3 regions of the Kitasatospora sp. NPDC092039 genome follow, and region 2 is predicted to be linked to each of the others. Evidence: riboswitches for the same ligand, from Rfam matches in the RefSeq annotation. Region 2 holds a riboswitch; each other region holds the start of a gene.
What was found. A riboswitch is a leader RNA that binds a small molecule or an ion and turns the genes downstream of it on or off. The one in region 2 is predicted to bind cobalamin.
Positions count from the first base shown of each region.

Region 1 (3,262 bases), on a different contig from region 2:
GCCGCGCTCGCGCAGCCAGGCGAGGTCCGCGACGGTGGCCCGGGTGCCGGGCAGCACCACCAGGTCGGCGTCGGCCAGCTCCTCCGGCCTGGTCGCCCAGCGGACCAGTACGCCCGGCTCCTGCGCGAGCGCGTCCAGGTCGGTGAAGTTGGACAGCCGGGGGAAGCGCACCACGGCCACCCGCAGCACGTCCGCGCCGAGCGGTCCGGGCCCGTCCGTCCGGTCGACCACCGTGGACAGGTCCAGCGAGTCCTCGGCGTCCAGCCAGAGCCCGGGCAGCATCGGCAGGGTGCCCAGCACCGGACGTCCGGTCAGCTCGTGCAGCATCTCCAGCCCGGGCGCCAGCAGCCGGGAGTCGCCGCGGAACTTGTTGACGAACCAGCCCGCCACGTGCCGCTGGTCCTCCGCCGACAGCAGCGCCAGCGTCCCGTACATCGCGGCGAAGACCCCGCCGCGGTCGATGTCCCCGACCACCACCACCGGCAGGGCGGCGGCCGTGGCCAGGCCCATGTTGGCGATGTCGCGGTCGCGCAGGTTGATCTCGGCCGGCGAGCCCGCGCCCTCGCAGACCACCACGTCGTAGCGGCGGCGCAGGTCGGCCAGGCACTCCAGGGCGCGCTCCAGCAGGACGGGCTTGCGCTCGCGGTAGTCCAGCGCGCCCACCTCGGCCACCGGCCGGCCGAGCAGCACCACCTGGCTGCGGCCGTCCGCGCCGGGCTTGAGCAGCACCGGGTTCATCGCCGCCTCCGGCTCCACCCGGGCGGCCTGCGCCTGCATCGCCTGGGCGCGGCCGATCTCGGCGCCGTCGGCGGTGACGAAGGAGTTGAGCGACATGTTCTGCGCCTTGAACGGCGCGACCCGCACGCCCTGGCGGGCGAGCCAACGGCAGATCCCGGCCGTCACCACGCTCTTGCCCGCGTCCGAGGTCGTCCCCGCGACCAGCAGCGCGTTCGTCATGCCCGCCCCCTCCTGCTCAGCAGCGTCCGCAGCAGGACGTGCCCCGCGACCGTCGTACCCAGCGCCAGTGCGCCCACCCGCCGGGAGAGCGCGCAGGCCCGTTCGATGTCGTCCACCGTGACCGGGCGCAGCTCCGCGCCCAGCACCGGCCGGTCCTCCACCCTCCCCCAGGCTTCGCCCGGGGGGCCTCCCATGCCGTACCGCAGCGTCCCGCCCAGCCGCACGCCCACCGCGCCGGCGAACGCCGCCTCGGCCTGGCCCGCGTTCGGGCTCGGGTGAGCGGAGCCGTCGCGCCGCCAGACCCGCCAGGCGGTCCGGGGTTCGGGCGCGGCGGCCACCGTCAGCAGCGCCGTGAGCCGGGCGCCGGGCCAGCCCGCCAGGTCGTCCAGCCGGGCCGAGGCCCAGCCGAACCGGGCGTAGCGCGGCGAGCGGTGGCCCACCATGGCGTCCAGGGTGTTCACGGCGCGGAAGGCCAGCAGTCCGGGGGTGCCGGCCAGGGTGCCCCAGGCCAGCGCGTTCACCACGGCGTCGGCGGTGTTCTCGGCCACCGACTCGACCACGGCCCGGGCGATCTGCTGCCCGTCCAGCGCGCTCGGGTCCCGCCCGCACAGGTGCGGCAGCCGCTCCCGGGCGGCCGCGAGGTCGCCCGCGGCGAGCGAGCGGCCGATGGTGCGCGCCTCCCGGGTCAGCGAGGTGCCGCCGAGCACGGTCCAGGTCGCGGCCGCCGCCAGCGCGGCCCGGCCCAGCGGGCGCCGGCCCACCGTACGGTCCAGGGCGAGCGCGCCCGCCGCGACCGCGCCCACGCACAGCGCCGTGTAGCCGGCGCCGGCGGCGCGGCCGTCGCGCCACAGCCGGCGCTCCAGCCGGGTCGCGGCGCTGCCGAAGACGGCCACCGGGTGGCCCCGGCGGGGGTCGGCGAAGCGGGTGTCGGCGGCGTAGCCCGCGGCGGCGCCGAGCGCGAACGCGGCGGCGCGGGTCAGCGGGCGCGGAGCGGCGGAGGCGGTGGGCGGGGTCATCGGCCGCACGGCGGAAGGCAGCTCGGAGTCCGGCCGGGCGGGGCAGCCTGCATCGCGTGCGTGTCCTCACTCAGGGTCCGCGCCCTGGATCGACGTGACGGGGGCGAGAGTCTCCTGGCTTCCGGGTCGAACGCACTCCCGGAGCCTTCCAGCGGCCGTCGACGGCCCGCCGTGGCGATGTTCCGAGCGTGCTCCCCGGTGACAGTGGCGGGACCGCGCCGGACTTCCACCGGCTTCCTCTCCATGCCTCCGTTTGGCCCCAGGATCCCATCACGGGGCCGAACCGGGAGTCAACCGAGGTCACGGAGGGGTTGGTCACACGCCGGCCCGCTGACACCCCGTGGGATCGCCCGGCACCGGCAGGCGCCGACAGCGGCACCGGCCCGGGCGGTCGCCCTCCCGACCGTCCCCTCCTCGGGTCCGCCCGACCGCCGCCCGGGCGACCCGGACGGCCCATCCGGGTGGCCGCCCGGGCGGGGTGCCGGTGAACTGGTGCTCGAACACCGTCCGGTCCGAGAGCAACAGAGCGGGGAGCGATATGCGTTGGGGAACCGCCGCCGTCGTGGCGGCCGCCGCGGTCGGAGCCACCGCGGCCGGGGCCGCCGTGCTGGTGATCGGCCGTCGGGCCTCCGAGCGGATGGTCCGTCCGGCGCCCGCCGTCCAGGAGTCGGCGCCGGTGGTGGTCCGCGGCCTCGCCCCCGGCCGGGTCACCTTCACCCGCGGCCCCGCGAGCCTGCGCCCCGGCCGCTGGGCGGTCGAGTGGGCGGACGGCGGGCACGCGGTGGTCGAGGAGGTCCTGCACGGCGACGAACGGGGCGTCACCCGTCGGCTGGTCCGCGCCGACCGGGGCACCCTCGCCCCCGGCACCGAAGTCCGCTTCACCCCCCGGGTCCACCTCGGCGACCCCTCCGAGGCGCTCGGCCTGGCCTTCGCCGACACCGCCGCCGACGGCGAGCTCGGCGCGCTGCCCGCCTGGCGGCTCCACGGCAAGCGCGGCACCTGGGTGATCCTGGTGCACGGCCCCGAGGCCGACCGCCAGCAGACCCTCCCGGTGCTCCCCGTGCTCGACCGGCTCGGCCTGCCCGCCCTCGCCGTCACCTACCGCGGTGACCGGGGCGCCCCCGACTCCCCGGACGGGCTCAGCCACTTCGGCGAGACCGAGTGGCGCGACGTCGAGTCGGCGGTCCGGCTGGCGCTCGACAGCGGCGCGGGCAAGGTGATCCTGTACGGCTGGTCCCTCGGCGCGACCATGGTCCTGCAGACCGCGGCCCGCTCCGTCTGGTCGCACG
Region 1 is NZ_JBIVSD010000009.1:74,926-78,187, reverse strand. Features, by position in the region: gene ACIQI7_RS19130 (cobyric acid synthase) at 1-957, opposite strand, end outside; gene ACIQI7_RS19125 (cobalamin biosynthesis protein) at 954-1,973, opposite strand; cobalamin riboswitch at 2,081-2,214, opposite strand; gene ACIQI7_RS19120 (alpha/beta hydrolase family protein) at 2,512-3,262, shown strand, end outside.
Region 1: linked by a shared signal. The riboswitch ahead of ACIQI7_RS19125 (cobalamin biosynthesis protein) and the one ahead of ACIQI7_RS17955 (FecCD family ABC transporter permease) in region 2 are both predicted to bind cobalamin.

Region 2 (3,262 bases):
CACCCAGGCGCCCAGCCGGCGGGCCAGGCCCGGCACCCGGGCCAGCCGCGGGGTGAGCAACAGCCGCTCCAGCCGGCGCCCCGGCGCCAGCCAGGCCGGGCTCGGCCGCAGCCGCAGCAGCACCCGGCCGAGCACCAGTTCGTCCGGGACGGCGCCGTAGCTGCGGCTGTCGCTGTCCACCGGACGGTTGTCGGAGAGCAGCCACCAGCCCTTGGACCGGCGCTCGACGGCCCGTTTCACCACCAGCAGGTCCTGCTGGAAGGGGTGCCGGAAGAGCACCACCGCCCCCGGCCGGACCGGCGCGCCGTAGCGGACCAGCAGCTGGTCGCCCTCGCGCAGGGTCGGTACCATCGACGGCCCGGCCACGTCGACCAGTCCGAACGGCAGCGCGCCGCCCCGGTCCCGTCCGCCGGCTCCGGCGCCCTCCGGTCGCGTGCTCCGCGCCACGACTCCTCCTCCCGCTCCGCCCCGCCCCCAGTCTGCCGTACGGACCGTCACCGGCCCGATGTCCGGATTACCCCGGTTCCGGGTCCGTCTTTTGCCCTAGGCCCGCCGCCCGACCGCGAAACCGCGAGGACGGAAGGGTAATCTCGGGCGCGGGAAGACGATCTAAGGAAGGACTCCCATGTTCTCTCGTCTGTTTGCACCGCGCGCCACCGCCCACGCCCACTGCGACCTGCCCTGCGGCGTGTACGACCCCGCCCAGGCCAAGCTCGAGGCCGAGTCGGTCAAGGCCACCCAGGAGAAGTACCAGGCCAACGAGGACTCGCACTTCCGCGCCCGCGCCATCATCATCAAGGAGCAGCGCGCCGAGGCCGTAAAGCACCACATCTCGGTGCTGTGGAGCGACTACTTCAAGGCCCCGCACTTCGAGAAGTACCCGCAGCTGCACCAGCTGATCAACGACACCCTGAAGGCCGCCTCGGCCGCCAAGGCGTCCACCGACCCGGCCACCGGCCAGGCCCTGCTGGACCTGATCGCCGAGGTCGACAAGATCTTCTGGGAGACCAAGCAGGCCTGAGCCTGACGCGTCGCCACCCGACCGCCCCCGTCCGCACAGCCGGACGGGGGCGGTCGCGCGTTCACCGCCCGACCCACCCCCGGTAAGGGTTGCCTGCCCTGAGTGGCTGTTATGCTGCCAGGGCGTCCGAGGGGGAAGTCCGGTGTGAATCCGGCGCTGACCCGCAACGGTGAGCGCGGCCGTACCAGCCCGTACGACCGCGCCAGCCCGATCGCCCTCGGCCGCTGACCTCCCGACAACTCGCCGCGGACTGCGAGGGGAACGGCGCCCCGGCACACCTGCGGCCCGCGCCCGCCCCGGCGCACCCGCGGCCCGAGGCAAGGCGTCCCCGTGAACCGCGCACCCGCAGACCGTGCAGCCGGCCCGCCCGCCCGGCGCACACCCGTCGCCCCGCTCGCCGTCGGCCTCGCCGTCGCGCTGCTGCTGTCGCTGGTCTGCGGAGTCGCCCTGGGCTCCTCCGGCCTCGGCCTGCCCCGGGTGCTGCGCCTGCTGGGCGCCGGGCTGACGGGTGGTCGGCTGGACGCGGGCGAGGCGGCCGCGTACGCGATCGTCTGGGAGATCCGGCTGCCGCGCACCGTGCTGGCCGCCGTCGTCGGCGCCGGGCTGGCCGCCTGCGGGGTCGCCGTCCAGGCGCTGGTGCGCAACGCGCTGGCCGACCCCTTCGTGCTCGGCGTCTCCTCCGGCGCCGCCGTCGGCGCCAACGCCGTCCTGCTGTTCGGGGCCTTCGCCTCGCTCGGGGTGTGGGCCGTCTCCGCCTCCGCCTTCGGCTCGGCCCTGGCCGCCATGACGCTGGTCTACCTCGCCGCCCGCACCGCGTACGGGCTCACCCCGCTGCGCCTGGTGCTCACCGGCACCGCCCTGTCCTACGGCTTCTCCGCCACCACCACCCTGATGGTCTTCGCCGCCGACCGCGGCGAGGCCGCCCGGGACGCCATGATGTGGCTGCTCGGCAGCCTCGGCGGCGCCACCTGGGGCAAGGTGCCGATCGCCGCCGCCACGGTGCTGGCCGGCCTCGCCTACCTGACCGGCGCCGGCGGGCGGCTGGACGCGCTCGCGATGGGCGACGAGACCTCCGCCTCGCTCGGCGTGGACCCGGACCGGCTGCGCCGCGAGCTGTTCGTGGTGACCGCCGCCGTCACCGGCACCGTGGTCGCCGTCAGCGGGGCGATCGGCTTCGTCGGGCTGCTGATGCCGCACCTGTCGCGGATGCTGGTCGGCGCCGGTCACCGCCGGGTACTGGTGGTCGCGCCGCTCGCCGGGGCGCTGCTGCTGGTCTGGGTGGACATCGCCTCGCGCACCCTGCTGGCACCCGCCGAACTGCCCGTCGGGGTGTTCACCGCGGTCCTCGGCGTGCCCGCCTTCCTGGTGATGATGCGCCGCCGCGGCCAGGCCTTCGGAGGCAACCGGTGACCGACGTGATCGAGGCGGCGGCCGGGACCGGGCCGACGCGGGCCCAGGACCTCGCCGTCGACGCCGTCTCGGTGGAACTGGCCGGCACCCGGCTGGTCCACGAGGTGTCCCTGGCGGCCGCCGCCGGGCAGGTGGTCGGGCTGATCGGCCCGAACGGCAGCGGCAAGTCGACCCTGCTGCGCTGCGTCTACCGGGTGCTGGAGCCGGCCGGCGGCGTGGTCCGGCTGGCCGGCGACGACCTGCACGCCCTCACCGCCCGGGAGAGCGCCCGCCGGGTGGCCGCGCTGACCCAGGAGCACTCCGCCGAGTTCGACTTCACCGTCTCCGAGGTGGTCGCCATGGGCCGGCTGCCGCACCGCCGCGGCTTCGGCGGCCCGGCCGCGGGGGACGCGGAGCGCTGCGCCGAGGCACTGCGCAAGGTGCGCGCCGGACACCTCGCCGACCGGGGCTTCCTGAGCCTGTCCGGGGGCGAGAAGCAGCGGGTGCTGTTCGCCCGCGCGCTGGTCCAGGAGCCGCGCCTGCTGGTGCTGGACGAACCCACCAACCACCTCGACATCGCCCACCAGTTGGAGGTGCTGGCGCTCGCCCGCGAGGCCGGCCCGACGGTGCTCACCGCGCTGCACGACCTCAACCTCGCGGCGGGCCACTGCGACCTGCTGTACGTGCTGCGGGCCGGCCGGATCGTCGCCTCCGGTCCGCCCCACGAGGTGCTCCGACCCGCCCTGCTCGCCGAGGTGTTCGGCGTCCGGGCCACCCCGGTGCGGCACCCCGGGACCGGCGCCCTCCAGCTGCTGTTCGACCGCCTCGACCACTCCGCCTGATCCGTCCCCC
Region 2 is NZ_JBIVSD010000008.1:127,995-131,256, reverse strand. Features, by position in the region: gene sodX (nickel-type superoxide dismutase maturation protease) at 1-351, opposite strand, end outside; gene sodN (superoxide dismutase, Ni) at 626-1,021, shown strand; cobalamin riboswitch at 1,111-1,259, shown strand; gene ACIQI7_RS17955 (FecCD family ABC transporter permease) at 1,352-2,431, shown strand; gene ACIQI7_RS17950 (ABC transporter ATP-binding protein) at 2,428-3,252, shown strand.

Region 3 (3,262 bases), on a different contig from region 2:
TGCCAGCGACCCGGACGCCACCGCGCTGGCCGCCCAGGCGCTCGCCGCCACTGGCCGTGCCGCCAAGGCGAACGGGGGCCTCGGCTGGCTCGTCGCGCACCAGAACGCCGACGGCGGGTTCGCGGCCTCCGGGGCAACCGCCTCCAACGCCAACACCACCGGCCTGGCCACCCAGGCGCTGCTCTCCGGCGGGCGTTACAGCACCGGTCTCAAGGGCTGGAGCCGGCTGGTGAAGTTCCAGCAGGGCTGCTCCGCCGACCCGGCGGTCCGCGGCGCCGTCGCCTACGACGCGTCCGGCTTCAACGCGGGCAACGGTGCCCGGGCCACCGCGCAGGCCGTGCTCGGCCTGGCGGGCGCCCCGCTGGCCACCCTGTCTTCCGCCGGGGCACGCCCGGACGCGCCCACCCTGGCCTGCCCGGCCCCGGCCACCCGCTGAGACGGTGAACCACTGATTCCGCGAGGAGAGTTCCGATGACCGACACCCCCACGCCGGCCCGCCCCGTTCGCCGGATGCTCGGGTCGATCGCCGCCGCGGCGGCCCTCACCGCGAGCCTGCTCGGCGTCTCCGCCGTGCACGCCCCGCAGGCCCAAGCGGCGGCCTGCAGCGGAACCACCGGCGTCACCGTCGTGGTCGACTTCACCGCTGTCGGCGGCGGCATCGAGACCGGCTGCGCGCCCGGCGACCCCGCCAGCGGGCTCGCCGCGCTCACCGGCGCCGGGTTCTCGTACGCCTTCCACCCGCGCTTCCCGGGCTTCGTCTGCAAGATCAACGCACTGCCCGCCACCTGCACCAACCCCACGGGCAACGCCTACTGGTCGTACTGGCACGCCCAGCACGGCGGTGCCTGGTCGTACAGCAATCTGGGCGCGGGCAGCTACAACCCGGCTCCCGGCGACGTCGAGGGCTGGTCCTTCGGCGCCGGCGCTCAGCCGGGCATCACGGCGCCCTGACGTTCGGAAGCGCACGCGTGCCTCGGCCCCTTCCCCGCGCGGGGAAGGGGCAGCGGATCACGGGGCTCAAGCGGTATGGATCTCCGCCATCCGAGCGGTGAGCCAATTGGCCTGACGGATCGTTGACTCGTCCTCAGGCGCCGTGATCTGATGAAACGTTTGTAGCCCTCGGCATTCAGGGGAAGCCGGTCCAACTCCGGCGCTGACCCGCAACCGTGGACCCACCTCGTGTGGGTGAGCCGGAATGCCTGAACCGAGGGCCTGTTCACACAGCACGTGCGTCGTCGCGGACTACGACGCAGTCAGAACGGTCCTTGCCGAGAGTGACCGTCGGCTGCGCCGTGGCCTCCTGCGTCGACCGACCAGGGAGTCTTCGTGAGGGTCAGCAGCGGTAACACACGTCACAGAAGCCGGCACGTCGCGTCCCTGGTCGGGGCCGTCGCGGTCGCAGTCTGCGGCACGGTCCTGATCGGCAACCCCGGGGCCGCGGCCGCCGGCCCACCGAATCCGCCCGCCGGAAGGGCCCCCGACGCGGTCAAGGCCGGTGCGTACCTCACCGACCCGGCCCGGCTCATCGACGGCCGCTACTACGAGGGCTTCCCGGGCTTCGCCGACTTCGGCCTCACGATCGACGGAGCGTACGCCCTCGCTGCTACCGGCACCGACGACGCGGCGCTACGCAAGATCGTCGACTTCCTGGACCAGCAGGGCAAGGACCCCAACGAGCGGACCGTCAACGACTGGACCGCCATCGGCACCGAGTACGCGGGCGGCGGTTCGATCGGCAAGGAGGCGCTGCTCGCCGAGATCGCCGGCCGAAACCCGCGGGCCTTCGGCGGCCACGACCTGATCGCCGCCCTGGACCAGACCGTCTGCGCCAAGGCCGACCAGAACACCGGCTGCGCGGACGCGGGCAACTACACCTACGCCACCTCGGTGTTCTCCCAGGCGCTCGGCATCCTGGCGCAGCTGCGCGCCGACGACGCGGCGAACGCCGCCGCTCCGATCACGTACCTGAAGCGCCTCCAGCACGCGGACGGCTCCTGGCCGAGCCTCATCCCCGCTGCCGGCGACTCCGACGTGGACAGCACGGCCATGGCCGTCATGACCCTGGCCCTCGTGCCCGGGGACGAGGCGGCGCAGGCGGTCGACAAGGGGCTCGGCTGGCTCGCCGCTCGGCAGCTGCCCGACGGCGGCTTCCCCGGTGCGGCCGGCGACTCCACCAACTCGGCCGCGCTCGCAGTCCAGGGCATGACGCTGCGCAAGGCCACCTACGGCGGGCAGATCGCCAAGGCGCTCGACTTCCTCGCCGGCCAGCAGAACGGCGACGGGGGCTTCAACGTCGCCTCCGCCGGGCAGCGAGGCTCGGACGTCCGCGCGTCCACGCAGGTGATCGGCGGTGCCACCGGGATCTCCTTCGGCACGCTGTCCCGGAACCTCGGCGGCACGCCGACCCCGACGGGCACGCCGACCGGGAGCCCTACTGGCACGCCGACGTCGACTCCGACCGGCACGCCGACGGGGAGCCCCACCGGCACGCCGACGTCGACTCCGACCGGCACGCCGACTGGAAGCCCCACGGGGACGCCGTCGGGGACTCCCACCGGCACGCCGAGCCCGACGGGCTCGCCCACCCCCACCGGATCCACTTCGTCCGCCGCCGCTCCCGTGACCAGCGGCGGCCCGACCACCTGGCCGGCCGGCGGCATCGATGCCCCGGCCGGAGGCGGCGGTGCCCCCGCCGAGGGCGTGGCGGCGCGGACCGGTTCCGGCAATCTGGCCAGCACCGGCACCCCGGCCCTGGCCCTGACCGCGGGCGCCGGTCTGCTGACCGCCCTCGGCGCAGTGGCCGTCCTGGTCGCCCGCCGCCGCACCGCGGCCACCCCGGGGCGGCACCGGTGAGCCGGGGGCTCGGCAGCCGGCTCGGTCGGCTGTCCGGGGCGGCGGCGGTGACCCTCGCCCTCGCCTTCGGCGGCGTCGCCGTGGGCGCAGCCCCGGCTGTTGCGGCGCCGTTGCCGATGGATCAGTGCACCACGACCTCCGGGGTCGTACTCGCGGTGGACTTCGGGAAGTGGGGCGGCCCGCTGCTGCGCTCCTGCGGGACCACCCCGACCACCGGCTACGCCCTGCTCAACCAGGGCGGCTGGAAGACTGCCGGCACCGGGCACGACGGCCCGGCGTTCATCTGCCGGATCGGCTACAGCGGCTTCCAGAGCGGCAAGCAGTATCCGACCCCGGACCAGGACAAGTGCGTCCTGACGCCCCCGGCCACCGCCTACTGGTCGTACTGGCACGCCGACCCCGGGCAGAA
Region 3 is NZ_JBIVSD010000006.1:316,015-319,276, forward strand. Features, by position in the region: gene ACIQI7_RS15260 (prenyltransferase/squalene oxidase repeat-containing protein) at 1-436, shown strand, start outside; gene ACIQI7_RS15265 (flagellar hook-length control protein FliK) at 472-951, shown strand; cobalamin riboswitch at 1,094-1,220, shown strand; partial or broken gene ACIQI7_RS15270 (prenyltransferase/squalene oxidase repeat-containing protein) at 1,447-2,853, shown strand; gene ACIQI7_RS15275 (hypothetical protein) at 2,850-3,262, shown strand, end outside.
Region 3: linked by a shared signal. The riboswitch ahead of ACIQI7_RS15270 (prenyltransferase/squalene oxidase repeat-containing protein) and the one ahead of ACIQI7_RS17955 (FecCD family ABC transporter permease) in region 2 are both predicted to bind cobalamin.